2 regions of the Enterococcus massiliensis genome follow, and region 2 is predicted to be linked to the other one. Evidence: predicted binding sites of a transcription regulator. Region 2 holds the regulator's gene; the other holds the start of a gene.
The links. The regulator LexA, encoded in region 2, represses DNA repair genes until DNA is damaged. The targets are predictions, from matches to a motif close to CNAACANNTGTTNG.
Positions count from the first base shown of each region.

Region 1: the regulator LexA is predicted to act here: its motif matches at 12,307-12,320, upstream of uvrB (excinuclease ABC subunit UvrB).

Region 1 covers NZ_CVRN01000003.1:77,136-92,798, reverse strand. Annotated here, with positions in the region: gene BN1875_RS00925 (MerR family transcriptional regulator) at 1-64, shown strand, start outside; gene BN1875_RS00920 (TetR/AcrR family transcriptional regulator) at 373-975, shown strand; gene BN1875_RS00915 (ATP-binding cassette domain-containing protein) at 1,086-2,027, shown strand; gene BN1875_RS00910 (ABC transporter permease) at 2,011-2,763, shown strand; gene hemW (radical SAM family heme chaperone HemW) at 2,983-4,155, shown strand; gene hrcA (heat-inducible transcriptional repressor HrcA) at 4,315-5,355, shown strand; gene grpE (nucleotide exchange factor GrpE) at 5,403-5,948, shown strand; gene dnaK (molecular chaperone DnaK) at 5,994-7,823, shown strand; gene dnaJ (molecular chaperone DnaJ) at 7,954-9,129, shown strand; gene BN1875_RS00880 (amino acid ABC transporter ATP-binding protein) at 9,255-9,992, opposite strand; gene BN1875_RS00875 (amino acid ABC transporter substrate-binding protein/permease) at 9,994-12,147, opposite strand; gene uvrB (excinuclease ABC subunit UvrB) at 12,399-14,390, shown strand; gene uvrA (excinuclease ABC subunit UvrA) at 14,401-15,663, shown strand, end outside.
Region 2 covers NZ_CVRN01000007.1:1,137,068-1,152,730, forward strand. Annotated here, with positions in the region: gene BN1875_RS12710 (peptidylprolyl isomerase) at 1-452, opposite strand, end outside; gene BN1875_RS12715 (DUF871 domain-containing protein) at 621-1,712, shown strand; gene gap (type I glyceraldehyde-3-phosphate dehydrogenase) at 1,778-2,788, opposite strand; gene BN1875_RS12725 (sigma-70 family RNA polymerase sigma factor) at 2,996-3,526, shown strand; gene BN1875_RS12730 (DUF4179 domain-containing protein) at 3,519-4,859, shown strand; gene obgE (GTPase ObgE) at 5,025-6,338, shown strand; gene BN1875_RS12740 (DUF1269 domain-containing protein) at 6,484-7,083, shown strand; gene rnz (ribonuclease Z) at 7,158-8,090, shown strand; gene BN1875_RS12750 (SDR family NAD(P)-dependent oxidoreductase) at 8,106-8,891, shown strand; gene BN1875_RS12755 (LapA family protein) at 8,901-9,266, shown strand; gene recJ (single-stranded-DNA-specific exonuclease RecJ) at 9,491-11,791, shown strand; gene BN1875_RS12765 (adenine phosphoribosyltransferase) at 11,804-12,316, shown strand; gene BN1875_RS12770 (hypothetical protein) at 12,391-12,606, opposite strand; gene lexA (transcriptional repressor LexA) at 12,728-13,357, opposite strand; gene BN1875_RS12780 (DUF896 family protein) at 13,486-13,728, shown strand; gene tkt (transketolase) at 13,810-15,663, shown strand, end outside.

The DNA.
Region 1 (15,663 bases), on a different contig from region 2:
AACTTTAGAGCGTCTGGAAGGGAAAATCGCTAATTATACAGACTTACAAAGTGAGATGCGCTGAGGAGAAAGCGGAGTGAAATATTTTATTGCGGATACACATTTCAATCATGAGAATGTGATTGATTTTTTCTTCGGCGAAACGGCAGAAAATGCAGCCCATATTTTAAAAAGCTATTAGGACGCCGCGGGCTAAACCTAGGTGCTGATCTGCAAAATTATTGTCCAGTCAGTCTTTGTGACGTTTTAGAAAAAGCAGTAATAAGAGGAAACGTTTGTAGATTAAGGGAGCAACTCTCCGCAAATTGAATTCTCTCACAAAGTCTCTTATAATAAATTTATATCGAATAAAAAAGAACAGGGGGGAATTTCGTGAGTAAACAAACAGAGCGCTTTGAAGCGATGCGAAAACAAACGAGAGATAAAATTCGCTATGCCGCGGTTACTTTATTTGCAAAACATTCTTTTGCGAATACGACAATGCAGGCAATTGCCGAAGAGGCAGGTGTCAGCACAGGGTTGGCATATCGTTATTTCCCTTCCAAGCAGGCCTTGTTTGATGCCATAATGAGTGAAGCCATTGAGGGTTTAAGAAATTTGAAACACCTGTTTCAAGCAGAAGGTGATCCACGAAGCATTTTAACGGGGGCAACAGAGGAAATGTTGAAAGGAATCGCAGTGGATCGAACCACAAGTGATTTATTTTTATTGGTTACGCAATCGATTTTCCCCAATACAGAGCCGAATAACGGCTTGAAGGAATTGATTGCGATGGATAAGGAGCTAATTGCGGCATTGAAACAATTGATTATTCGTGGTCAGGAAAAAAAGCAATTTGTTGCTGGTGATCCGCAAATGTTGGCGATGTTTTTTATCAGTAGCGCTCAGGGAGTAGGACTAATGGCAACGATTTTTGAAGAGGACTATCAATTACCGGATATCAGCATCTTTTTAAGTTTTTTATTGCAAAAATAAATAGCCTGTGAATTTTTTGTCAGTGGAAAATCTCGCTTTTCATTGACAAATATTTTTTATATTTTATAATGAATATATGTTCATTCATTATAAAGGCGAAGGAGAATTTTATGGAATTTGCGATTGAGGGTAAGAATTTATCAAAAAAGTTTGGTGAGCATTTGGCAGTGGACGCAATTAATTTTCAGGTGGCTGCTGGTAAGATCTTTGCGTTATTAGGAGAAAATGGGGCGGGAAAAACGACCACGATTCATTTGCTTACCGGTTTGTTAAAACCAACAGCAGGAGAAATTTTTTACGAAGGAATCAAGGCTTCACGAAAGGAAATCCGCAGTCAAATCGGTGTGACAGGACAATTTGCAGCACTGGATGAAGAACTGACTGGGCGGGAAAATCTAGAAATTCTTGGACAACTCCATTCGTTACCGAAGAAGATAGCGAGAAAAAAAGCTATAGAACTATTAAAACAATTTCAATTGGAACAAGCTGCTGATAGAAAAGTCAGTCAGTATTCTGGCGGGATGAAACGCCGATTGGATATTGCAGCAAGTCTTTTGGGAGATCCAAAAGTGTTGTTTTTGGACGAGCCAACGACTGGAATCGATCCTGCAAATCGTCGGAAAATTTGGAAACTGATTGCTGATTTGGCAAAAAAATCGGGAATGACGATTTTTCTTACCACTCAGTATTTGGAAGAAGCTGAGATATTGGCTGACTATGTGACAATCATGAGTCAAGGAAAAATTATTGCTGATGGATCGATTCAAACACTTAAAAAGCAATTGCCAGAAAGTAAGATTCATTTACAGTTTTCAAACGAAAAGGACTTCCAAAAAGCACAATTGGTTTTAATCGGAGAAAAAATCGCTCTCCTACCAGAAAATAAGTTAGAGATTTTGGCAGTAGAAAAAGTTCAAAAATTGACTTCATTGTTTTCAAAATTAGCAGACCATGAAATTGTGGTAAGTGATGTTCAATTATTGGAACCAACGTTGGAAGATGTTTATTTGGAAGTAACTAAAGGAGGTAGCAGCCATGCAATGGTTTCATGATTTGACGGTTATGAGTAGGAGAAGCTGGAAGCTCAATTCCCGTAATTTGGATGGGTTGATTACTACAATTTTTTTGCCTGTTCTGATTTTATTGTCCTTTGTTTTTATTTTTGGAGGTGCAATTGACCGTAGTGGGAATTATATCGATTATATCTTGCCCGGAATCATTGTTTTAGGAATCGGGCAAGTATCGGCAGGAGCGGCGGTTGCCATGTCTACGATGAAACAAAGAGGAATTTTGAATCGCTTCAAAACAATGAATATTACCCAATCTTCGGTTTTATGGGGGGAACTAACCATTAATCTTCTAAAAAATCTTATTGCCGTATTTCTAGTGGTCATCGTGGGCATCTTACTTGGATTTAGCACTCAGATTACTTTTTTAACTAGTTTTTTCTTGCTATTCTTTGTGCTGTTATTTGCGGCAGTACTGATCTGGATCAGTTTTTTTGTTGGGCTCACTGTTGGAACGGAAGCAGCGGCAGCATTTCCGATGATTTTGCTGTTTATGCCCTATTTGAGTAGCGGGTTTGTCCCATTAGAAACATTACCAAAATTTTTACGCCGGTTAGCAGAAATTTCTCCTTTCACTCCAATTACAGAATCAATTCGAGGTTTGTTAATGAATGAGTTAATAATCCACAATCTCCAGACGGCACTGATTTGGTTAGGTCTTTTATTATTACTTTTTGTTCCTTTGACCCTGAGAAAATATGAGAGATTGACGGAGGGGTGACTTGCGAGTTTTGGTGGTGTAAATAAACTTACTAATATAGAAGAAATAAGTATTTTCCTCAATAAAAGTTGCTTTATCGTAACTTCATTTAGTAATTGCTCTTGAAAAGAATATGTTAAGTTTTAATAGCCTATGATAGAATGAAGTGCAACGCTTCAATTTATAGCTAAATGAAAGGTATTAAAGAAGCGGACAGGCCTTTTGAGAGGAAATAACAAAATGAAAAATATAGATAAACCAGGTAATACCAGCATTTCAGCCTACATTCACATCCCATTTTGTGAACATATCTGTTATTACTGTGACTTTAATAAGGTATTCCTGGAAGGGCAGCCAGTCGATGAATATATCGAAATGCTGTTGAAGGAAATCCAATTGACATTGGAGCAACAAAAAACGGAAGAGTCAAAAACAATCTACATTGGTGGAGGAACGCCAACTTCTTTATCCGCAAAGCAATTGGATCAATTGTTGCAAGGCGTCACGGACTTGTTTCCGATGGAGAAGGTAAAAGAATTCACTATTGAAGCCAATCCGGGCGATCTGACTCAGGATAAATTGCGGGTTATGAAAAATTACGGAATTGGTCGTTTATCAATGGGCGTCCAAACATTTGATGACCAATTATTAAAAAAAATTGGTCGTAAGCACTCGGTAGCTGATGTTTACCAAACGATTGACTTGTTAAAAAAAGAGCAGTTTGATAATGTGTCTATCGATTTAATCTATGCGTTACCGGGACAAACATTGGAAAGTTTCAGAGATACGTTACATCGAGCATTGGATTTTGATTTACCTCACTATTCTTTGTATTCCTTAATTTTGGAAAATAAAACCATGTTCATGAATTGGGTGCGGCAAGGAAGAATCGAATTGCCGGATCAAGAAGTTGAAAGTCAAATGTTTGAAGAAGCAATCGAACAAATGGAAAAACGTGGACGTCATCAATACGAAATCAGTAACTTTGCTGAATCTGGAAAAGAATCTCAGCATAATCTGGTTTATTGGAACAACGAAAATTATTTTGGGTTTGGTGCGGGAGCTAGCGGCTACTTGGGTAATCGCAGATACAAAAATTATGGACCAATCCAACATTATTTGGAACCTTTGCGAAAGGGAAAGCTTCCTATCTATGAAGAAGAATTTTTAACAAAGGAAAATCAGATGGAAGAGGAATTATTTTTAGGTCTAAGAAAACTGGAAGGTATTTCCAAGCAAAACTTCCGCCAAAAATTTAATGTCGATTTTCATGATATTTATGGACCAGTGTTGCCGGAGCTGAAAGAAAAAGGTTGGCTGCTGGAAGAAAAGGATACCGTCCGTTTGACAAAAACTGGGTTATTTATCGGTAATGAAGTATTTGAAAAGTTTTTATTGAAGAGTTCTAACTAGGACTCTTTTTTCTTTTTAAATTTTTCTAAAATAATTAGCACTCGGCATGATAGAGTGCTAAAAAGTGGTGAAAAATTCTTGACAAATAAGTGGAGTGTGGTATATTTATACTCGTATTAGCACTTATAAGTAAAGAGTGCTAATGAGAGGTGATAGATTATGTTGACACAACGGCAACAGGATATTTTGCGTCTCATTGTTCAAAATTACACGCAAACGGGTCATCCAGTCGGTTCTAAAAAACTGATGGAAGAAGGAATTGATGCAAGCTCTGCAACGATTCGCAACGAGATGAAGGCATTAGAAGAATATGGCTTTCTTCAAAAAACACATTCTTCTTCCGGGCGAGTTCCTTCGATGACAGGCTATCGTTATTATGTTGATCATCTTTTACGACCGGACAAAGTCGAAAAATCAGAAATGCAACTTATTCAACAGTCTTTTGGTAGAGAGTTTCATGAAATTAATGAAATCATCCAACAGTCTGCGGATATCCTATCCAGTCTGACCAGTTACACAGCACTTTCACTAGGTCCAGATATGAAGGAACGACGTTTAACGGGTTTTCGCATCGTTCCCTTGAACGATCGCCAAATCATTGCGATTATCGTGACGGATAAAGGTAACGTTGAAAGTCAGGTCTTTACGATTCCCCGCTCCATTAGTGGAGAAGATTTAGAGAAAATGGTGCGGATCATCAATGATAAATTGATCGGTGAACCGTTGATTACGGTATATCATCGCTTGCGAACAGAAATTCCTATGATTTTGCATAAGTATTTTCAAACAACTGAAGGGATTCTTGATCTATTTGATTCGTTGCTGAGTAACGCTTTCGAAGAAAAAATCTTTGTCGGCGGACGGATGAACCTTTTGGATTTCGGTCCTAAGCCGGATGTGGATCAGTTCAAAACGATTTATTCTTTTATGAAAGATCCCGAGGAGTTGAATCAGCTATTGATTCCGCCAAATGGAACTATCCAGATTCGAATTGGTGATGAGCTTGGCATTGACTTGCTGCAAAATATGAGTTTAGTCCAAGCAAGTTATGATATTTCTGGTCATGGCCGCGGCACGATTGCGCTTTTGGGTCCTACGAGTATGCAATATTCAAAAATTTTTGCGTTGATTGACGTTTTTCGTCAAGAACTCGCATCAAAATTGGCTGACTATTATCGATCACTAGATTCGTTTAGTTAGTAAAAGCAAAAAGCGAAACAATCTAATAGAGAAAGGAAGTTAGTCAAGTGTCTGAAAAAGAATTGGAAAAAGAACTAGAAACAGAAATTGAAGCAGCGATCACTGAAGAAATTGAAGCTGATGATACTGAATCAGAAGCTCCGACAGAACTTGAAGTGTTGAAAGCAAAAAACAATGAATTAGAAGATCAGTTTTTGAGAGCGCGGGCGGAAATCGCAAATATTACCACTCGAAATCGCAATGAACGGGAACAATTACAAAAATATCGTTCGCAAGATTTGGCGAAGAAACTTTTGCCGGCAATCGATAATTTGGAACGTGCAATGGCGGCGGAAGTATCCGATGACCAAGGCGCAAATTTGAAAAAAGGTGTCGACATGGTTCTAGAAGGAATTCGTTTTGCTTTGAAAGAAGAAGGGATTGAAGAAATTCCCGCAGCTGGTGAAATGTTTGATCCTAATGTTCATCAGGCCGTTCAAACGATTCCAGCCGGTGACGATGTAGCAACAGATACAATCGTTGAAGTTTTACAAAAAGGATATAAGCTGCATGACCGCGTCTTGCGACCAAGCATGGTTATCGTAGCCCAATAATAAAAAAATATTAGTAGTATACTATTTTAAAGGAGTGTTTTTTACATGAGTAAAATTATCGGTATCGACTTAGGTACAACAAACTCAGCAGTCGCTGTTCTTGAAGGCGGCGAAGCAAAAATTATTGCAAATCCAGAAGGAAACCGCACAACACCTTCTGTTGTTTCTTTCAAAAATGGTGAAATCCAAGTAGGTGAAGTAGCAAAACGTCAAGCTGTAACAAATCCTCATACGATTTCTTCTATCAAACGTCATATTGGTGAAGCAGGTTATAAAGTAGAAGCCGAAGGGAAATCTTATACACCACAAGAAATCTCAGCTATGATTTTACAATACATCAAAGGTTTTGCTGAAGATTATCTAGGTGAAAAAGTTGAAAAAGCAGTCATTACAGTTCCTGCATACTTCAATGATGCGCAACGTCAAGCAACGAAAGATGCTGGTAAAATTGCAGGTTTAGAAGTAGAACGGATTGTTAATGAACCAACAGCAGCAGCATTAGCTTATGGTTTGGATAAAACAGACAAAGAAGAAAAAATCTTAGTATTTGACCTTGGTGGTGGTACTTTTGACGTATCAATCCTTGAATTAGGTGACGGTGTGTTTGATGTATTATCTACAGCCGGTGACAATCATCTTGGTGGGGATGACTTTGATAACAAAATCATCGATCATATGGTTGCTGAATTTAAAAAAGAAAACGGTATTGATTTAGGAAAAGACAAAATGGCGTTGCAACGGTTGAAAGATGCCGCTGAAAAAGCGAAAAAAGATTTGTCAGGTGTAACAAGCACGCAAATCAGCTTGCCATTTATCACAGCCGGAGACGCTGGTCCTTTGCATTTGGAAATGACTTTGACTCGTGCGAAATTTGATGAATTAACAAGTGATCTTGTTGAACGGACAAAAATTCCAGTACGTCAAGCTTTGAAAGATGCTGGTTTATCACAATCTGAAGTAGATGAAGTGATTTTAGTCGGTGGTTCAACCCGGATTCCTGCAGTTGTTGATGCTGTTCGTAAAGAAACTGGCAAAGAACCAAATAAATCTGTAAATCCTGACGAAGTTGTTGCGATGGGTGCTGCAATCCAAGGTGGAGTTATCACTGGGGACGTCAAAGATGTAGTCTTGTTAGACGTTACACCACTTTCATTAGGTATCGAAACAATGGGTAGTGTCTTTACAAAATTAATTGACCGTAACACAACGATTCCTACAAGTAAATCACAAGTCTTCTCAACAGCAGCAGACAATCAACCTGCCGTAGATATCCATGTACTGCAAGGGGAACGTCCAATGGCTTCTGATAACAAAACATTAGGAAGATTCCAATTGACGGATATTCCACCAGCACCTCGTGGAATTCCACAAATCGAAGTAACTTTTGATATCGATAAGAACGGTATCGTGAATGTTTCTGCTAAAGATTTGGGAACACAAAAAGAACAAAAAATCACCATCAAATCTTCTTCAGGTCTTTCAGATGAAGAAATCGATCGCATGGTGAAAGATGCTGAAGCAAATGCTGAAGCAGATAAAGCCCGCAAAGAAGAAGTAGATCTTCGTAATGATGTAGATGCGTTGTTATTCACTGTTGATAAAACATTGAAAGATCTAGAAGGCAAAGTAGATGCAGAAGAAGTGAAGAAAGCGGAAGATGCTCGGGATGAACTGAAAGCTGCAGTTGAAGCAAATAACATCGAAGAAATGAAAACAAAACGAGATGCATTAAACGAAATCGTACAAAACTTAACGGTTAAATTGTACGAACAAGCAGCGCAACAACAAGCACAAGAAAATCCAGAAGAAGCGCAAGGCGGCGCAGATGATGTTGTCGATGCTGATTTTGAAGAAGTAGACGGCGATGACAAATAAGTAACTCGCTAAGAAAAAGCCAAAGTCATCCTTTGGCTTTTTCTTATGATTTATTAAGAATGATTTGGCTTATGACAGAAATATGATAAAATACACAAGTGGTTAAAACAAGAAATGTGGAGGGAAGCCTATGGCAACAAAACGAGATTATTACGAAGTCCTGGGATTGCAAAAAGGGGCTTCGGATGATGAAATTAAAAAGGCATACCGCAAGCTTTCCAAAAAGTATCATCCGGATATTAACAAAGAGGCTGATGCAGAAGATAAATTCAAAGAAATTTCCGAAGCCTATGAAATTCTGAGCGATCCGCAAAAAAGAGCAGCGTATGATCAATATGGACACGCTGGTACAGATCCTAATTATGGTGGCGGTGGCGGCTACGGTGGATTTGGCGGCGGTAATTATGGTGGCTTTTCCGGTGGCGGTTTTGGTGGATTTGAAGATATCTTTGAATCGTTTTTTGGCGGCGGTGGCGGTGGTCGTTCGGCTGATCCCAATGCGCCCCGACAAGGAGCCGATTTGCAGTATTCGATCAACTTGAAGTTTGAAGAAGCAATTTTTGGTGTGGAGAAACCGATCAAGTACAATCGGGAAGAAACCTGTCATACATGTGGCGGTAACGGAGCAAAACCCGGTACCCAGCCAGAAACCTGTCATAAGTGTCATGGTTCTGGTTCAATCAATGTGGAACGACAAACGCCTCTTGGTCGTGTAATGAGTCGTCAAACCTGTGATGTCTGTCATGGTACTGGGAAAGAAATCAAAGAACCATGTCCAACTTGTCACGGTGCTGGACACGAAAAGAAAGCCCATGAAGTGAAAGTCAATGTCCCTGCAGGGGTAGAAGATGGGCAACAAATGCGTTTGGCAAATCAAGGGGAAGCCGGACAAAACGGTGGACCTTATGGGGATCTTTATGTTGTTTTCCGAGTTGAAGAAAGTGATATCTTCGATCGGGATGGTGCGGAGATTTACTATGAATTGCCATTAAACTTTGTCCAAGCAGCACTTGGTGATGAAATCAATGTGCCGACTGTTCATGGAGATGTGAAACTGAAAATTCCAGCTGGTACACAAACGGGAACTAATTTCCGTCTTCGTGGAAAAGGTGCACCTCGTTTACGTGGTGGTGGCAATGGCGATCAACAAGTCCGCGTTAAAATCCTTACACCAAAAAATCTGAATGATGCGCAAAAAGACGCATTGCGTAGCTTTGCGGAAGCTAGTGGTACAAAAATCAGTGAACAGCAGGCAGAAGGTTTTTTTGATAAAATGAAAGACGCCTTCAGCGGAAAAAAGAAGTAGGTAATCAATCGACTTCCTGTTCATAAAAAATAAGTAGAAATGACGACTGTTTGGCGTTGTTTCTACTTATTTTTTTGCAAAAAAAACTGTGAAAGTCAGGGATTAACCGACTTTCACAAGAAAGATTAAATATTTAGAACTTTGTCCAGAAAATCTTTGGTTCGTTCGTTCTTAGGAGCATTGAACAGTTGGTCTGGTGTTCCATCTTCCAAGAATTTTCCTTCGTCACAAAAGAGAACACGATTAGCTACTTCTTTGGCGAAGCCCATTTCATGGGTGACGATAACCATTGTCATGCCTTGTTTTGCTAATTTTTTCATTACGTTCAACACATCGCCGACCATTTCTGGATCCAGAGCAGAGGTAGGTTCATCAAATAACATAACATCAGGGTTCATTGCCAAAGCGCGAGCGATAGCAACCCGCTGTTTTTGACCGCCAGATAATTTATCAGGATACATATCCTTTTTATCTGCTAGTCCAACGGTATCCAATAATTCCAGCGCTTTTTTCTCCGCTTCGCTACGATTGTTTTTCTTAAGATCCATTGGCGCTAAAACAATATTTTCTAAAACGGTCAAATGGGGGAAAAGGTTAAAATGTTGAAAAACCATACCGATATGTTGCCGAATAAGATTGATATTGGTATTCTTATCCATTAAATGAGCACCATCAATGACGATATCTCCACTGGTTGGTTCCTCTAAACGGTTCAAGCAACGTAAAAAGGTGCTTTTTCCGGAACCGGACGGACCGATGACACAGACAACATCGCCTTCTTTAATTGAGATACTGATATCATTTAACACGGTATTGTCACCATATTTTTTAACAAGATGTTCCACTAAGATTTTTTCTGCCATCTTATTTCACCTTCTTTTCTAAAACTTTTGCCAATTTTGTCAGTGACGTGATGACGATCAAGTACATGACCGCGATAATCAGATAAACATTGGTACTTTGTGAAGTTCGTGCAACGATGATTTTTCCTGTTTGCAATAGTTCTACCACGCCGATGACGGAGATAATGGTCGTGTCCTTCAACGAAATAACGAACTGATTGACGAAGGAAGGAATCATAATTTTGATTGCTTGCGGTAAAATGATTTTTTGCATGGTGCGAGTGTAAGGCATACCGAGACTGCGGGAGGCTTCCATCTGCCCAACAGGGACAGCGTTGATACCGCCACGAACAATTTCAGCGATATAGGCACTTGCATTCAAGGTTAGGGTGATGACGCCTGCTGCAAAATCAGGAATCGTAATGCCGATTGCATCCGACAACCCGAAAAAGATGAAGAACGCCAGAACCATCATTGGGATACCGCGAATGATATCGACGTATATGGAAGCAAAAGTCCGCAAAGCTCTGATTGGTGCAACGCTGAACAGTCCGAAAATAATCCCAATCACTAGAGCTAGAGCAAAGGAAATCAAGGCCAATGCAATCGTTTTTCCGAGCCCTTCCAGTAAGACTTTCCAGTTATTTTCTAATAACCCGAAAATCGTTTTTTCGTTGGCTTTTTTTACAGGAGCGGCGCCATCTGAAATATATTTTGCGAGGATATCTTCGTATTCGCCGGTTCGTTTCATTTCGGCGATTCCTTCATTAAACATTTCAAGTAATTCAGGATTTTGCCCTTTTTTCACTGCGAAACCATATTCACCACCAGATTCGCGTTTGATAGGAGTTGTTAATTTTTGTCCATTGCTGATGGCGTAGCCGATAACTGGATAATCGTCCATCATAGCATCAATTTGTCCGCCTTTCACGGATTCGTAAAGCTGATCCGCCGCATCGTACAGTTTTATTGTGTAGCCGTAGTTATCTTTGTTTGCTTCAAGAAAATCTGCGCTTTCCGTACCGATTTTTGCGCCAACTTTTTTGTCTTTTAAATCATCATAAGATTTGATTGATTTATTGCCCTCTTTTACAGCGACTTGAATTCCGCTTTCGAAATAGGGGGTAGAAAAATCAAAGGACTCCTTCCGTTCATCAGTAATGCTCATCCCGGCAATCATACCGTCTGCTTGATTGCCTTCAAGCGCCTGTAATGCACCGGAAAAGCCGATAAAATTAAATTTAATGTTGAAGCCTTGTAATTCAGCCGCTCGTTTCATTAAGTCGACATCGATACCGACATATTCATTTTCTTCATTTTTAAATTCGAAAGGGGCAAAAGCGGAATCACTTGCGATAATGTATTCTTCTTTTTTTGGTTCAACTTTTTTCATTGTAGCGGAATCGTCTCCGCTTTCTGTTGCGATATAGGTTGCAACAATTTTGTCATAGCGGCCGTTTTCTTTAAGTTTTTTTAAGCCGTTGTTGAATTTTTCTAAGAGCTCACTGTTTTCACCTTTTTTTACTGCAAAACCATAAGAATTTCCTTGTTCCGGTTCGCCGATGAGTTTGAATTCTTCCCCATTTGAAATAGCATAACCTAACACAGGGTAGTCATCAAAAATTGCCTGTACGGTATTGTTGCGTAATGCTCCATAGAGCCCGTCTGCTGCATCATAAACTTTTACTTTGAATCCATAGGTCTCTTTCTTCTCTTCTAAAAAAGTGGCGCTTTCTGTGCCGACTTTTGCACCAACCGTTTTTCCTTTTAGTCCATCATAATCGGTGATAGATTCTTCGTCTGCACGAACGGCCATTTGGATGCCGCTATCAAAGTAAGGTTCGGAAAAGTCAAAGGACTCTTTCCGTTCGTCGGTAATACTCATCCCGGCAATCATCCCGTCTAGTTGGTTGGATTGGACGCCTTGGATAGAGCTGTCAAAGCCCAACGGTCGCAAATCGACTGAAAAATTTTGATCTTTTGCAATTTCATTTAATAAGTCGATATCAATACCGACATATTCATTGTTTTCATTTTGGAACTCGAAGGGCGCAAATGTGAGATCGGTTCCGATTTTATAGGTTTTCTCGGCAGCTTCGACCGATTCTTTTCCGCCTAGTGTAAAGAGACCTACCATTAATGCTGCCAACGAGAGCAGAAGTGTTCGTTTCTTCATTTCGTATCCTCCTATTTTTTTGAATATGAGGATATTATACGGGTTAAAGCGCTCTTAAACAAGAGAAAGTAAGGAATAAATAAAAAAATACCAAGAATGCTAACAGAAGATGTTAAGAAATCTTACATTCGGAAAAGCGAGATTCAGTCAGAAAACTAGCGAAAGTATGTTCGCTATGATATAATATAGCGCAGTGAGAAATGTGTTTATTTTCTTTGCTTTTAATATGAAGGAATAAAGGAGGATGTTAGATGATTGAGAGAGAAACCTCCCATAAATTTGAATTAGTCTCAAAATATCAGCCTGCCGGGGATCAGCCGGAAGCCATTAGAGAATTGGTTGAAGGTGTGGTTGAAGGGAAGAAAGCCCAGATTTTATTAGGAGCGACCGGAACCGGAAAAACTTATACCATTTCGAATTTGATCAAAGAAGTGAACAAGCCGACGTTGATCATTGCCCACAATAAAACATTGGCTGGGCAGTTGTATGGTGAGTTCAAAGAATTTTTCCCAAACAACGCGGTGGAATATTTTGTTAGTTATTATGATTACTATCAACCGGAAGCTTATGTTCCATCCAGTGATACTTATATTGAAAAAGATTCTAGTGTCAATGATGAAATTGACAAATTGCGTCACTCGGCGACCAGTGCTTTGTTGGAACGCAATGATGTAATCGTTGTGGCATCTGTGTCCTGTATTTTTGGTTTGGGTTCACCAGTCGAATACCAGAAGCAGGTAGTTTCTTTACGGGTCGGTATGGAAATTTCTCGTGATCGGCTGTTACGTAATTTGATCGATATCCAATTCGAACGGAATGACATTGATTTTCAGCGGGGGCGTTTTCGTGTCCGTGGAGACGTGGTGGAGATTTTCCCCGCATCTCGGGATGAACGGGCATTACGAATCGAATTTTTTGGTGATGAAATCGATCGAATCCGTGAAGTGGATGCATTGACCGGTGAAATTTTATCAGAAACAGAACATGTTTCGATTTTCCCGGCAACTCACTTTGTTACCAATGAAGATTATTTAGAACACGGGATTGCGTCTATTCAAGCCGAATTAAAAGATCGCTTGGAGGTCCTACGAAGTGAAAATAAATTATTGGAAGCACAACGCTTGGAACAGCGGACAAATTATGATTTAGAGATGCTGCGAGAAATGGGGTATACCTCTGGAATTGAAAATTATTCCCGACATATGGATGGCAGAAAAGAAGGAGAACCGCCATATACATTAATCGATTTCTTCCCAGAAGATTTTTTATTAGTTGTAGATGAATCTCACGTAACGATGCCGCAGGTGCGCGGCATGTATAATGGTGACCGGGCGAGAAAACAAATGTTGGTGGATTATGGTTTTCGTTTGCCTTCTGCATTGGATAATCGTCCTTTGCGTTTGGAGGAATTTGAAGAACATGTCAATCAGATTGTATATGTTTCGGCAACACCGGGTCCTTATGAAGCGGAACAAACAGATACCGTCATTCAACAAATTATTCGTCCGACTGGTTTGCTTGATCCAGTTATCGAAGTCCGTCCGATTATGGGACAGATTGATGATTTGGTTGGAGAAATCAATGCTCGGTCTGAAAAGAACCAGCGCGTCTTTGTGACGACTTTGACGAAAAAAATGTCAGAGGACTTGACAGATTACTTAAAAGAATTAGGAATCAAGGTTAAATATCTTCACAGTGATATCAAAACGTTGGAACGAACGGAAATCATTCGCGATTTGCGATTAGGGGAATTTGACGTTCTTATCGGAATCAACCTATTGCGGGAAGGTCTGGACGTACCAGAAGTTTCTTTGGTTGCGATTTTAGATGCCGATAAAGAAGGCTTCTTGCGTAGTGAGCGTTCTTTAGTCCAAACGATTGGACGAGCAGCCCGAAATTCCGATGGGAAAGTTATTATGTATGCGGATAAAATGACGGATTCGATGCAGCGAGCAATTGATGAAACAGCACGCCGTCGTTCGATTCAACAAAAGTATAATGAAGAACACGGCATCGTTCCTAAGACGATTATTAAAGAAATTCGCGATCTGATTTCAATCACCAAAGTGGCTGAAGAAGATGAAGCTTATGAAACGACTTCTTTTGAAGATTTATCAAGAGAAGAAAAAGCCATTTTATTGAGTAAGTTAGAAAAAGAAATGAAGGACGCAGCCAAAGCGTTAGATTTTGAGACGGCTGCAACATTACGGGATACCATTTTAGAATTAAAGGCGTCTGAGTAGGAGGAAAACAATGGCAAATGATAAGATCGTGATTCACGGTGCGCGTGCACATAATTTAAAAAATGTTGATGTAACGATTCCCCGGGATAAACTGGTGGTGGTCACTGGTTTATCCGGTTCTGGGAAGAGCTCATTGGCATTTGATACACTTTATGCAGAAGGACAACGTCGCTATGTGGAAAGTCTTTCGGCATATGCTCGGCAGTTTTTGGGGCAAATGGATAAACCAGATGTGGACAGTATTGATGGTCTAAGTCCGGCAATTTCTATCGATCAGAAGACTACCAGTAAAAACCCTCGTTCAACAGTCGGAACGGTGACAGAAATTAATGATTATTTGCGGCTGTTATTTGCTCGGGTTGGACATCCGATTTGTCCCAATGATCATATTGAGATCACCAGTCAGTCTGCGGAACAAATGGTGGATGAAGTATTAGAGCTACCTGAACGAACGAAGATCCAAATTTTGGCTCCAATCGTTTATCAAAAAAAGGGACAGCATAAAAAAGTTTTTGAACGAATTCAGCGAGAAGGCTATGTTCGGGTTCGAGTAGATGGCGAAATTTATGATATTTCAGAAGTCCCTGAATTAGAAAAAAATAAAAAACATGAAATTAGTATTGTCATTGATCGGATTGTTGTGAAGGAAGGCATTCGCTCTCGACTGTTTGATTCCTTTGAAGCGGCACTGCATTTAGCAGAGGGCTATGCGGTCGTTGATGTAATCGGTCAAAAAGAAATGCTGTTTAGTGAACACTACTCTTGTCCCTATTGTGGTTTTACAGTTGGGGAGCTTGAACCGCGACTCTTTTCGTTTAACGCACCATTTGGAGCTTGTCCAGAATGTGATGGTTTAGGTATTAAACTGGAAGTGGACGTGGATTTAGTCGTTCCAGATACAACCAAGACATTACATGAAGGAGCAATCATTCCTTGGAATCCAATTAGTTCGCAATATTACCCTCAAATGTTGGAGCAGGCTTGTGACAGTTTTGGTATTGATATGGATACACCTTTTGAGGAATTGCCAGAAGAACATCAAGAAATCGTCTTAAAGGGATCAAATGGAGAAACTTTCCACTTTCATTATGAAAATGATTTTGGCGGTGTACGGGATGTTGAAGTTGCCTTTGAAGGAGTATTGACGAATATTAAACGCCGGTACCATGAAACAAATAGTGATTTCACTCGGGAACAAATGCGACTTTATATGACTGAATTAACCTGTCAAGCGTGTCGTGGATACCGGTTGAATCCGCAGGCGTTATCAGTT
Region 2 (15,663 bases):
GGTTGGCTTGACTGTGCCATGGATAGAGCGCCACGAATATTGTATAACTGGTTGGAAATCTCAGGCCCGAATCCTTCGCCCCAAATACTTTCGCCACCAGAACCGTCGCCTTTTGGATCACCGCCTTGAATCATAAAATCTTCAACCACTCGGTGGAAAGTCAATCCATCATAGTAACCATCTTTGGCATGAGTTACAAAATTTTCAACGGCTTTTGGTGCTTGTTCTGGAAAAAGTTTGATTTTGATTGAACCGTCAGTCGTGACCATTTCAATCAAATCTTCATTTTCTGCCACTTCTGTACTTAGTTGTGGAAGTTCTACTTTACTTAAGTCAACGGAGGATTCCGTTGTTTGTTCTGAACTACTGCTTGTTGTTTGTTGATTGCCGCAGGCGCCTAAGAAAAAAGTTGCTGCGATCGAACCAAAAATAAGCCATTTTTTTGTTTTCATTTGTTTTTCCTTTCTCATTTGTATTCTAGATAAGGATAACAAATATCTAAAAGACTGACTAGTCTTTCTAAAAAAAATCAGTAAAAGGAAAGGTGTAGACCAAATTAAAGCAGAATGATATAATGAAAGTGCATTCAAAAAAAGCAGTAAATACTAGGAGGAAACACAATGGGAAAATTAGGTATTTCGATTTATCCAGAACGTTCAACGTTTGAAAAGGACAAAGCATATTTAGAGCTAGCGCATAAATATGGATTTAAACGGGTATTTACCAGTCTTTTGCAAATCAAAGACGACAAAGAAAAAGTATTAGCTGAATTTAAACGTGTTGTTGATTACGCAAACAGCTTGGATATGGAAGTCATGGTGGATATTAATCCAGCTTTGTTTGAACAATTAGATATTTCCTATGACGATTTATCCTTCTTTAAAGATCTCGGTGCTGACGGGGTACGATTGGACGTTGGGTTTACTGGAGCAGAAGAAGCTCGGATGACTCGAAATCCTTATGGCATCAAAATCGAGATCAATATGAGCAGTGGAACAAATTATGTAGATAATATCATGAGCTATTCACCAAATACGGATCATTTACTGGGTTCACATAATTTTTATCCTCATCGTTATTCTGGCTTGAGCTATGATCATTTTGTTTATTGCTCAGAAAAATTCCGTAAATATAATTTGAATACCATGGCGTTTGTCAACTCTCATGACGCAACCTTTGGACCATGGCCAACACAAGACGGCCTTTGTTCCTTGGAAGACCATCGAGAACTAGAAATCGCAACTCAAGTAAAACATTTAATGCTGACCGGCTTGATCGATGATATCACGATTGGAAATGCCTACGCGTCAGAACGAGAATTACAAGCGATGGCAGAAGCCTTCACTTCACCATACCCAACATTGAAAGTCGATGTGGCAGAGGATATTTCAGAAAATGAACGGATTTGTTTGTTCGACAACCTACACAGCTACCGTGGGGATCGTTCCGAATATATCCTACGTTCAACAATGACTCGGGTATATTACAAAGACAAAGAATTTCCGCCTCATAACACAAAAGATATGACTCGTGGCGATGTGTTGATTGATAATGTAGAATTTGGTCAATACAAAGGGGAAACACAAATTGCGTTGAAGGACATGAAAAATGACGGTCGCGTAAACGTTGTTGGACGAATTGCTGATGACGAATTATTCTTGCTGAATTTCATTAAACCTTGGTCTAACTTTAAACTGATTGAAAACAAATAAAAAAACTCGCTTGCAAGTCAGATCCGACTGCAAGCGAGTTTTTTTGTCGATATTTGGATTAAAAATTAAAGATTAGCGAATTTTTCCAACAAACGAATCATTTGGCAAGTGAAGCCATATTCATTGTCGTACCAAGCAACCGTTTTGACCAATTGGAAATCTCCGGCTGAAGTTACTTCTGTTTGAGTTGGATCAAAGATTGAACCTTCTGTCGTTCCAATAACATCAGTAGAAACGATTTGACGATCATCGTAACCAAAGGAAGGATTGTCCACCGTATGTTTCTTGATTGCTTCGTTTACTTCCTCTGCAGTCACCTTAGTTTTCAAAATTGAAACGAGCTCCGTCAAGGAACCATCAACAACAGGAACCCGTTGTGCATGTCCTTGCAGTTTTCCGTTCAACTCTGGAATAACTAAACCAATTGCTTTAGCTGCACCAGTAGAATGAGGAATGGTATTATCCGCAGCTGAACGAGCCGCCCGTAAATTTCCTCCACGAACAGGACCATCCAACAACATTTGGGTTGATGTATAAGCATGAACCGTTGTCATTGTTCCAACTTCAATACCAAATTCATTATTTAAGAAATAAGCCATCGGTGCCAGACAGTTTGTGGTACAAGAACCTGCTGAGATAATGGTATCATCTGAGGTCAAGGTATCATCGTTGACATTGTAAACAATCGTCTTCATTTGTCCGGCAGGAGCTGAAATAACCACGCGTTTTACGCCGGCATCTAAATGGGCCTGTGCTTTTTCTTTCGATGTATAGAAACCAGTACATTCCAATACGATATCGACGCCATTATCTTTTGCCCAAGGGATCTTACTTGCATCAGGTTCGGCATAGACACGGGTTTCTTCACCATCGACCACAATCGAATTATCTGTTGCCGTAACAGTTCCTGGATAGGTTCCGTGAGTTGAATCAAACTGTAGGAGCTGAGCTAACATCACTGGACTTGTTAAATCATTGATTGCAACAACTTCAATATCATCTGAAACTTCTTTGATTCGACGAAAGGCAAGACGTCCAATTCGTCCGAAACCGTTAATACCAACTTTTACTGTCATAAAATTTCCTCCCTGGTGCATGATTTATTTTTTATAAAACCTTCCATTTTGAAAAGGCTTTATTCTATTAATATCATGACTGCAACCAGCTTTTTTGTCAAAGAATTCGTCTTTTGTGAGAAAAAAAGAAATCAAAAAATAATTGAAACTTTTCAACGGCTATTGGACACTAATGGGGTGTAAAGGAGGGATAATGCAGTGCCGAAAATGACAGAAAAACAATTAGAATTAGCAAAGTTAGCGGTTAAAGGAAACAAAACTGCTTACGAGGAATTGTTGATTCAAGAATATGACTATATTTATCGAACAGCATTTCTTTATCTACACTCACAAGAAGATGCTCTGGATGCCGTTCAGGAAGCGACTTTCCAGGGGATGCGAACTATACGCAAGTTGGTACAACCCGAATATTTTTATACATGGTTTACCAGAATTCTGATTCGCACTTCCGGGAAAATTTTGACCAAACGTGGAAATACTCAGCAAATACCGCTTGAAGAGGTTGCGGTACCCATTGAAGATTTCAGTGGTTCGTCCGAAACAAGCATGGATCTTACGGAAGCAATGAAAAAAATCAATCAAAATTATCGAGAAGTGTTGCAATTATTTTATTATCAGGATTTTTCTATTAAAGAGATCAGCCGCTTATTAAAAATACCAGAAGGAACCGTGAAAACCTATCTGGCTCGTGGTCGTCAACAACTTCAACAGTTTTTAGGAGGAAATTATTATGAATGAAAAAAAGATAATAAAAGAAATGATCGAACAAATTCCAGTACCACGTCAAAAAGTAATCGATGCGATTCATAGTGGAACAAAACGAAGTCCATTTTATAGCAAGAGGAAACGCGGTCAAATCCGCTTATCAATTGGCTTAGTTGCAGCACTCACACTCTTTTTTGCCAGTGGTTTCATCAACCCCACTATTGGACGCGCGTTCGCTCAACTTCCGTGGATTGGTCATCTTTATGCGCGAAATGGAGACTCTCTTGGTGAGATGATGCTAGAGGAGGGGAAAACACAGGCCTTAAATCTGACTGAAACAAAAAATGGCATAAACGTCACAGTTAATGATGCGTATTATGAGGGGGATATTCTCTCATTTACTGGAACCGTTACGGGAGATATTCCCAATTTAAATAAGGAAAATGAACTTTCTTTGGAAATCGCTGAACAAAAAATAGCGGTAAGTGAAGGAACAGCGTTTGAAGAAATAAAGAATGGGTATAAGTTTCAAATCCATCAAAGATTATCCTCAGAGCAAATTCCCGATGCTTCCACATTTTTATTAGAAATTACAACCATTAATGGTGTTAAAGGGCCGTGGACTTTCTCTATTCCTCTGAAACAATCAAAAGGGGAAAAAATTGACGTAGATAAAACGCTCGATTTTGGGGTTGATGGACTCAAGTATCAACTTGTTTCACTTAACCCGTCTGAAAAAATCAGCACATTGGATGTTCAAATCAATCAGTCAAAAACTGATGCGACGATTGAAGGAATGAAAATCCTCGATGAGGAGGGAAATGATCTTTTATTTTCTAAAAACAGCCAACTCCTTGATAATGGAAATCAACGTTTACAGTTAAAGGAACTTCCGAAAAAGAATACCAAGTATACATTTGAAGCTGTATATGAACAAAATGAGTACTCAAAATTAATCTCCCTGGAAGATAAACAAACACTCTTAACGTCTTCCTTTGATCCTTTGAGCTTCCAGTTGCTCAACAGCAAAGTAGAAAATGGCAAGGCGGTCATTACCTATCAAGTAAAACATGCACCAAAAAAATCAGTGTTTGTCCATAACCTTGGGTATTGTCTACGTATCTCAACGAAAGACTATCATGCTATTTCGGATAATAATACGGATGCATCTGATAATGCTAGTCAAACAAGTAGTCAGGTGAAAGTGATTGATGGGGAAAAAGGAATCTATCAAAATACGTTTGATTTAACTGAGAAAGAGCAACTAACCAATGCCACCCTGGATGAATTATATTTTAGTGTGAAGTTTGATGAAGGAATCACAGAAACTCAGACAGTAAAAGCATCTGTCATTTTTTATCAATAAAAAGAGAAAAACTTCCTAAAGTTCTTCCAACTTTCCTAGTCAATTCGTTGATTCTATGGTACATTGAATCGGCGCATGCGAAATTGTTTCTGAAAAACAATAAGTAGACGATAGCGGTTGTTTTCCGCTATAATAAATAGGAATTGAAGTGAGGAGGACAAGAAAATGTCCATGTTTTTAGATCAAGTGACCATTGACGTAAAAGCCGGAAAAGGCGGTGACGGCATGGTGGCATTTAGAAGAGAGAAATATGTTCCGGACGGCGGACCGGCCGGTGGGGATGGCGGGCACGGCGGCGATATTATTTTAGTCGTTGACGAAGGCTTACGGACGTTGATGGATTTTCGTTACAATCGTCATTTTAAAGCATTATCTGGCGAAAACGGTATGAGTAAAGGAATGCATGGTAGAGGAGCAGAAGATACCTTTGTTAAGGTGCCACCTGGTACAACGGTTCGTGATGCTGAAACTGGTGCATTACTGGGTGATTTGGTTGATGAGGGTCAGACATTAGTCATCGCAAAAGGTGGTCGAGGCGGCCGGGGAAATACCCGGTTTGCTTCACCCAAAAATCCTGCACCTGAATTAGCAGAAAATGGTGAACCCGGACAAGAACGAAAACTTGAATTAGAGTTAAAAGTTTTGGCGGATGTTGGTTTGGTTGGATTCCCTTCTGTTGGAAAATCTACCTTATTATCAGTTATTTCATCTGCCCGTCCTAAAATCGGTGCCTATCATTTTACTACCTTGGTGCCAAACCTTGGTATGGTAACTTCTTCTGATGGACGGAGTTATGCCGTAGCTGATTTACCAGGATTGATTGAAGGAGCATCTCAAGGTGTAGGATTAGGGACTCAATTTTTGCGGCACATCGAACGGACACGTGTTATTTTGCATGTAATCGATATGAGTGGCATGGAAGGTCGAGATCCCTACGAAGACTATCTGGCAATCAACAAAGAATTAGCTTCACATAATTTGCGTTTGATGGAACGTCCGCAAATTATCGTAGCAAATAAAATGGATATGCCGGAATCTGAAGAAAACCTGAAGAAGTTTAAGGAACAGATTGCAAAAGAAAAAACCGATGAATATGCAGACGATCTGCCAATTTTTCCAATCTCCAGTGTGACCCGCAAAGGAATCGATGCTTTACTAAATGCTACGGCTGATTTATTAGAAGTAACGCCAGAGTTTCCTCTTTATGAAGAAGAACTGGAAGAAGATGCAGTACATTACGGTTTTACTGCAGATGGTCCTGAATTTGAAATCGATCGTGAACCTGATGCTTCATGGACGCTTTCTGGCGAGAAAATCGAAAAACTATTCCAGATGACGAATTTCGACCATGATGAGACGGTGATGCGCTTTGCCCGTCAATTGCGAGGATTAGGTGTGGACGAAGCCTTACGTGCCCGTGGAGCAAAAGATGGCGATATCGTTCGGATTGGTAATTTTGAATTTGAATTTGTTGAATAAGCAATTTTCAAAAAGAGTGGATGAGTTAAAATAGCGAAAACCAGTTTATGAGCAATCATGAACTGGTTTTTTAAGTGCTTTCTTTTCCCATTCTTGCAAATTACTGGTAAAATTTAAGTGAATAAAATAACGGAGGACTGAGAATATGACAAAAAGAGTAATTGTTATGAACTTTGAAGTAACATCCCAAGCTTATCAAGCATTTTCTGAAATTAAGAAATTGGCGGCTCAAGGAGCTGTCAAAGGGGAACAAATGGCTGTTGTCACTCATTCGGTAGGGGATCATAAATTTTCTATCGATGATTTTCTAGATTTTACCGGTAGCAATAAAACTTCCAAAGGCGGCCTGATCGGCATGCTGGTGGGAATTCTTGGCGGACCGTTGGGCGTTCTTCTTGGCTGGTTTGGGGGGAGTATGATTGGGGCCACTCAAGATGCTAAAGAAATCAAAGATGCCCAAAATGTTTTTGAATTTGTTATCAATCAAATCAGCGAAGGACAAACAGGGCTGATTTTGATTGCAGACGAAGAAGACAATCGTCCCATCAATCAGGTGATCATTAACGAATTAGGCGGCGGCATCACACGCTTGGAATTAGAAGATGTGGAAGAAGAGGTCAGAAAAGCCCGGGAAGTTGAAAAAAATACGCAGGAAAATGCCAAAAAAGATTGGCAGTCAAAGCATGAAGAAAATTCAGCTACAGCCGAAATCAACTCAAATAAAAAGCAAGAAAAAGAGAACTGAAAATGATATACTAGTCCCTAGTGGTGAGAATATTCACCTAAACATCAAGTGAATTAGTAGAAAGATGGAAAAAAATGGAACTAGAATTTTTAGGAACTGGCGCCGGTGTTCCGGCAAAGCATCGAAATGTCAGCAGTATTGCTTTTAAACTTTTAGACGAACGGAATGCCGTTTGGCTTTTTGACTGTGGTGAAGGAACGCAAATGCAAATTTTGCGGACGAATATTCGCCCAAGAAAAATCGAAAAAATTTTTATCACCCATCTTCATGGGGATCATATCTTTGGATTGCCAGGACTGATCAGTAGCCGTTCATTTCAAGGGGGCAATGAAGCCCTTGAAATTTATGGACCCAAAGGCATTAAAAATTTTATCCAAACTGCGTTGAAAACTTCCCAAACTCGTTTGAGCTACCCAATAAAATATATTGAGATTGAAATTGAAGGTCTACTTTTCAAAGACCAGCAATTTCAGGTCTATTGCCACAAATTAGAGCATGGAATTACCAGCTATGGTTTTCGAATCGTTGAAGCTGACCATGATGGTGAATTGCAGGTTGCTGCGTTGCAAGAGCTAGGAATTGCACCAGGACCAATTTATGGACAATTAAAAAAAGGCATGACAGTGACTTTACCTGATGGACGAAAAATCAGTGGCAAGGATTTCGTTGGAACTGTGAAAAAAGGGCGAGTCGTAACGATTTTAGGAGATACCCGAAAAACGCAAAATGCAGTGGCACTTGCACAAAATGCAGATGTGCTGGTTCACGAAAGCACCTTTAATAAAAATGAAGCACAGATGGCAAAGGCCTATTTTCATTCTACAACGCATCAAGCAGCGGAAGTAGCAAAGAATGCACAAGTCAAGCAGTTGTTGTTGACCCATATCAGTGCGCGTTATTTAGGCAAAGATGTGTTGGGCTTAGAAGCTGAAGCACAGGAAATTTTTCCGAATACAAAAATTGTGAAGGATTTTGATGTGATTGAAATTCCTTTTTGTGAGAAATAAGGAAGGAGCGATACAATGGATTTAGAAGATAAAATCGTTTTAGTTACCGGCAGCTCTGCCGGACTAGGAGAACAAATTTGTTATGAAGCAGCAAAAAAAGGCGCTATTGTAATCACCTGCGCCCGTCGAATCAATTTGATTGGTAAAGTCAAAGACAACTGTAGCGAATTAAGCGGGAAACCCGCCTATGCTTTTCAGCTTGATGTCAGCAATCCTGAAAGTATCGAGAGCTTTTTAGAAAAAGTTGCTGAAATCGGAACAGTAGATGTCTTGGTTAATAACGCTGGCTTTGGTTTTTTTGATAACTTTGCCGATTTTGATCTAGAACAGGCAAGAAATATGTTCGAAGTCAATGTGTTAGGTATGATGTTTTTGACACAAAAGATCCTTTTAGAAATGTTGGAAGAAAAGAAGGGGCATATTATCAATATCGCCTCGATGGCTGGAAAAATGGCAACGCCCAAATCCGCGGTTTATTCAGCAACGAAATATGCAGTGTTGGGATTCTCTAACGCTTTGCGTCTGGAGTTGAAACCTTCTAATATTCATGTAACAACTGTTAATCCTGGACCAATTCGAACTGAATTTTTTGACAAAGCAGATCCTTCAGGGGATTATCTTGCGACGGTCGATGCCTTTGTTTTAGATCCTCAAAAATTAGCGGCAACAATTGTCCGTAGCATGGAAAGACCAGTACGAGAAATCAATCGGCCTCGCATCATGGAAGTGGCAGCTCGATTTTATACGTTGTTCCCGACCATTGGTGATTATTTAGCAGGCGGGATTTTTAACCAAAAGTGAGGGAAATAGATGAAAAATCAATGGCGGGCAATTTTAGGCTTTATTTTGGTTTTGATCGTTGTTTTGTTTGCCGTATTTAATACAATGCCGGTGGCAATTAATTTTGGCTTTGGAAAAATCGAGGCACCGTTAATTTTGGTGATTCTTGGTTCGACGATTTTAGGTGCGATAATTCTTTTTCTTACTTCCACCAGTACGCTATGGCAACAACGAAAAACCATCAAAGAATTAAGCAAACAATTAACGGATTACCAAGAAAATTTTCAAGAAAAAGTACAGGCAGAAGTAGCAAAAGAAAAGCGAATCTGGCAAAATCAGCAAATGGATGCTACAGAAGCAGTTCCTGAAAAAGCGATTGATGAGCCTGAGGAATAAACAAATAGATTATAAGAAAATAATTCGAACAATAGATAGAAGAAGTTCCAAAACGTCGGACTTTTAGGACGAGTACGGATTGGAGCGAAGAATTCGCTATTGTTCGTTTTTTTGTTTTCAGGCTCTTTTTTGAGTATTCAATTTATTATAAAGAAGGAAAAGATATCTGTCTTCTTTTCATTTAAGAAAAGCTTTGCTATAATTATTTGGTTGGGAGTGATTACGTGAGAAACTCAAACTATCAATGGAATTTGCCTGTTGAACAAGAGGTTTCGACAGCGTTTAAAGAAGAATTAGATAAGTATGATTTAAGTCCCTTGATTGGTGATATATTGTGGAATCGAGGAATTCAGACCCCCGAAAAATTAGCAGGATTTTTACAGCCATCTATTCAGGACCTTTATGATCCTTTTTTACTTTATGAAATGGAAAAGGCTGTAGAACGGATTCAAGATGCAATCGTCAACGGGGAACGAATTTTAGTTTATGGGGACTATGATGCGGATGGCATCACTAGTACAACGATTATGAAGGAAACATTGGAGCTCTTGGGCGCTGATGTAGCCTACTATTTGCCGAATCGCTTTACAGATGGCTATGGTCCAAATTTAGCAGTGTATCAGCAACAGATTGACGCCGGTGTGCAGCTGATTGTTACAGTTGATAACGGGGTTTCTGGACATGAGGCGATTGCTTATGCCAATTCGCAAAAGGTAGATGTAATTGTCACAGACCATCACGAATTGCCTCAAGAACTGCCAAACGCTTTTGCAATCATTCATCCACGTCATCCTAATGGTGCGTATCCTTTCAAAGATTTAGCCGGTGTTGGAGTGGCCTTTAAAGTTGCAACGGCATTACTGGATGAAGTACCACTGGAATTTTTGGATTTAGCAGCAATTGGAACGATTGCTGACATGGTATCCTTGACAGATGAAAATCGTGCGTTGGTTTCTTTAGGTTTACAAGCAATGAAAGAGTCCGAGCGGCTTGGTTTACGAGAATTGTTGACAGTCAGTGGAGTAAAATCTTCAGAAATAACTGAAACCACGGTTGGTTTTTCAATTGGTCCCCGATTAAATGCGATTGGTCGTTTAGGAGATGCCAATCCGGCAGTACAACTGCTTTCGACTTTTGATGAGGATGAAGCTAAGCAGCTTGCAAAAAATCTTGACGACATTAACGAACAACGAAAAGGACTTGTAGAAACTATTACGCAAGAAGCGTTACAGTTGGTTGATTCTCAAAACGAGGTCCATGTAATTGCCCATTCTGGTTGGCATGAAGGGGTATTAGGAATTGTCGCAGGGAAAATACTTAAAAAAACCGGACGACCAACAATTATTCTAACCATCAAAGAGAATGGACAAGCCAAAGGATCCGGTCGCAGCAGTGATGCCTTGAATTTATTTCAGATGCTGGATGGCATGCGGGAAATGTTTGTTAATTTTGGCGGTCACCACGCCGCTGTCGGTTTGACTTTGGCATCGGAGAACCTTGCTCCTTTGCAAGAAAAAATCAATCAATACATTCGGCAAAAAGAAATTGATCTTTCGAAGGGAAGTTCTCTGACAATTGATGATCGACTGACATTAGCTGATGTCTCCCTCAAATTTATCGATACCTTGAATCGCTTGGCACCTTTTGGAACAGATAACCCCATTCCGCGATTTTTATTTCAAGATGTACACGCTCAAAATAAAAAAGCAATTGGGACAGCCGGTGATCATCTGAAAATGACGTTGACCTTTGATGAACAGCCGGGTTTAGATGTTATCGGTTTCGGTTTTGGAAAACAAATTCAAGAGTTTCAAGAAACATTCGATGCTGTAGGGCAGTTGTCGATCAATCAATGGAACGGCAACCGCAAGCCTCAGTTGATGCTAGAAGATTTTGCCAGTAACGGGCTGCAATTATTTGATTACCGGGCGAAAAAAACACAGCATCAACTAAGTGATACCACAAAATCATTATGTATCCATTTTGGTAAAAAAATTCCCGAACCATTAAATTCTTATCTCAGTGGAGAAAAATATCATTTCACAGAGCTAACAGATTTTCAGCTCAAAATTCGTGGTATCGAATATCAACAGTTAGTCATCATTGATTGTCCGACCGATGCGGACACTATCAAAGAAATCGTACAGCTTAGTGAAATCAAACGCGTTCTCTTTATCTGTTCCGCTCAAGATGAAGCCTATCTTGACGGCATTGGAACACGAGAACAATATGCTCGACTCTTTAAATTTATCAATACACAGGAACAAGTAGATGTACGTTATAAGTTGCCGGCAGTAGCAGATTATTTAAAAATCCCCGAAAAATTATTAATTTTCATGATTCAGGTGTTTTTTGATTTAGAATTTGTTACAATAAACGACGGCGTTTTGAAAAAAACGATGACCCCAGAGAAAAAAGATCTTGCGATAAGCAAGGTGTATCAGAAACGATTGAAAAAAATAAAAACAGAAGAATTTCTGCTGCTGAGTGATTTAACAACATTGAAGGCTTGGCTGACAGCGTAGGAGGAAACGCGAATGGATTTAAAAGATTATATTGCAAGTATCCCTGATTACCCATCAAAAGGAATTATCTTTCGGGATATTTCTCCCTTAATGGCAAATGGGGATGCATATCGGGAAGCGACAAAACAAATCGTGGACTATGCAAAAGAAAAAAGGATCGACATGGTGGTAGGTCCAGAAGCACGAGGATTTATCGTTGGCTGTCCGGTAGCATACGAATTAGGTGTTGGATTTGCTCCAGTCCGCAAAAAAGGCAAGCTGCCTCGTAAAACGATTGAAGTGTCTTATGATCTTGAATATGGTACGGATACACTGACTCTTCATGAAGATGCCATTCTGCCAGGGCAACGGGTATTGATTTGTGATGATTTGTTGGCGACCGGCGGAACAATCAAAGCAACAATTGATTTAGTAGAAAAATTGGGCGGCGTTGTTGTTGGCTGTGCCTTTTTGATCGAATTGATGGAGCTTCACGGACGAGATAAAATCACTGGGTACGATATGTTGACCTTAATGGAATATTAAAAAAGACGAGAATCTTTGCGGATTCTCGCCTTTTTTTGAAATCAGCACACCCAATCGAGTGTGCTGAAACAGATTTATTCATAATGATAAAATTCAGAATTATTGTGTGTAGAATAGTGGTAGTGGCGTTGACGTTCAGATTGACGGAATTTTTTATCATCCCAGAAGGTGAACCATAATAAGAACAAAGGGGCAAAAACTAACAGTGTCATTTCAATCCCAAAATTGTTAGCAACAAATCCCATCAGTAAACCTAAGATAATCAAAGCAATATTTCGAATACCTTTCATTTTCTCTCACCTCGTTTAATAATACGAACAAATGTTTGTGTCTTTATTATACGAATGTTTGTTCGGTTTGTAAAGAAAAAAATAGAAATCTTCATAATTACCTTGAAGATTTCTTCAGTGATTATATTAGAGAACGGTACAAGCCGACGACTAAGCCTAAAATTGTTACATTTGGTAAAATGATTGGTTCCATAAAATCATTTTCCGGTTGAAGACGAATGTGGTCTTTTTCTTTGAAAAATCGTTTACAGGTCGCTTCATTTTCATCTGTCATAGCGATTACGACGTCTCCATTGTTTGCAATGGCTTGTTTGCGTACAATTACCTGGTCACCATCAAGTATGCCGATATTCATCATACTTTCACCGCGAATCGTCAGCATGAACAAGCTGCCGGAATCATTGGCAAGATTAGGTGGCAGTGGAAAAAAGTCTGAAGCTTCTTCTACCGCTAAAATCGGTTCACCGGCGGTAACAACGCCTAAAAGAGGAATAGTATCAGGCTGAACGCCGATTTTTTCTAAACCTAAGGGAGTAAGCTCAATTGCGCGAGGTTTTGTTGGATCTCGCAGAATCAACCCTTTTTTTTCTAATCTAGATAAATGTCCGTGCACTGTTGAGGTCGAGGACAGGTTGACAGCTTCGCCAATTTCGCGAACGGTTGGGGGATAGCCTTTTTCAGTTACACGGGCATGAATGAATTTTAACACTTCGATTTGTCGACTTTCTGTGCGTTTCGCCACATCATGCACCCTCTTTCATTTTCTAAATTTAGTGTACCATAGCCATACCAATAAATCAAACAAACGTTCGCTTTTATTGTGGTTGTGTTTTTGACTGATTTTTTATAAGATAAGAGAGTAAAAAAGGAGGTAATCCAGTGCTGTCTAAAGAAAAATTAGCGCGTATCAATGTGTTGGCACGAAAAAAGAAAACAGGTGTGCTGACAGCTGAAGAAGAGAAGGAACAAATTCTTTTAAGAGAAGAATATTTAGAGTCATTTCGTTCGGGTATGCGGCATCATATTGAGGGGATGAAAGTAATCGATCCCGAAGGTAATGATGTTACACCGGAAAAATTAAAAGAAATTCAAAAAAAGAATGGTCTGCATGATCGTTCATAAAGGAATTGCAATTTGATGTGTAATCCTTTACAATGAGAGTATCAATAAAGGTAAAAAAAACCTAAATAGGAGGAAATAAAATTGTTTGATAAAGTTGATGAGTTAGGAGTCAATACCCTGCGGACGTTGAGTATTGAAGCCGTCCAAAAAGCGAATTCTGGACATCCGGGGTTACCGATGGGAGCAGCACCAATGGCGTACGCTCTTTGGACCAAACATTTAAAAATTAATCCAAAAACATCTAGAAATTGGGTAGACCGGGATCGTTTTGTATTGTCAGCAGGGCATGGTTCTGCATTGCTCTATAGCTTACTCCATTGTGCAGGCTACAATGTAACGATTGATGATTTGAAGGGATTCCGTCAATGGGACAGTAAAACACCCGGACATCCAGAAGTCAACCATACAGACGGTGTGGAAGCAACAACAGGGCCTCTAGGTCAAGGAATTGCTATGTCAGTTGGTATGGCAATGGCGGAAGCTCATTTAGCTGCGACCTATAATCGTGATAAATTTGCTATCATGGACCATTACACTTTTGCTCTTTGTGGAGATGGAGACTTGATGGAAGGCGTTTCTCAAGAAGCAAGTTCCATGGCTGGACACATGAAATTAGGGAAATTAATCGTTTTATACGATTCGAATGATATTTCTCTTGATGGTCCTACGTCAAAAGCATTCACTGAAAATGTTGGCCAACGATTTGAAGCCTATGGTTGGCAACATCTTTTAGTGAAAGACGGCAATGATTTAGAAGCAATTTCTAAAGCTATCGAAGAAGCGAAAGCAGAAACAGATAAACCAACATTGATTGAAGTTAAAACGGTGATTGGTTATGGTGCACCAAAAGAAGGAACTTCTTCTGTACATGGCGCACCAATCGGCGAAGATGGCATCAAGGCTGCTAAGGCGGTTTATGGTTGGGAATACCCAGATTTCACTGTTCCTGAAGAAGCAGCTGATCGCTTCAAAGAAACGATTGAAGTGCGTGGTGCAAAAGCAGAAGCAGAGTGGAACCAACAATTTGCTGCATATGAAAAAGCGTATCCAGAATTAGCTGCACAATTTAAACAAGCCTTTGCTGGTGAGCTTCCTGAAAACTGGGCAGAAGGATTGCCTGTTTATGAGGAAGGAACAAGTCAAGCGAGTCGTGTATCAAGCAAAGAAATGATTCAAGCCCTTTCCCAAGCTGTACCAAGTTTATGGGGCGGTTCCGCAGATCTATCTGCTTCCAACAATACAATGGTTGCAGCGGAAAAAGATTTTGAACCAGGACAATATGAAGGCCGCAATATTTGGTTTGGCGTTCGTGAATTTGCAATGGCGTCAGCCATGAATGGGATTCAATTACATGGGGGCACGCGGGTTTATGGAGGAACTTTCTTCGTATTTACAGATTATCTGCGTCCTGCAATCCGTTTAGCAGCTTTGCAAAAAGTACCGGTAACTTACGTTCTGACACATGATTCAGTTGCAGTAGGAGAAGATGGACCAACTCACGAACCAATCGAACAATTAGCCAGCGTTCGTTGCATGCCTAATGTGCAAGTTATTCGTCCAGCAGATGGGAACGAAACCCGTGCAGCATGGAAAATTGCGATGACCTCAACTGACGTACCAACGATTCTTGTTTTAAGCCGACAAAATCTGCCAGTCTTATCAGGAACAGCAAAAACAGCAGATGAGAATGTCGCAAAAGGCGGTTACGTGTTGTCTCCTCAAAAGGGTGAAAAGCCTGAAGGAATTCTAATCGCAACTGGTTCTGAAGTTGCTTTAGCAGTTGCGGCACAAGAAGAATTGGCAAAACAAGGAAAAGATGTTTCTGTTGTTTCTTTGCCAAGTTTTGAATTGTTTGACGCACAAACAGACAGCTACAAAGAATCCGTCTTACCAAAAGCAGTAACGAATCGGGTAGCGATTGAAGCAGCTGCACCA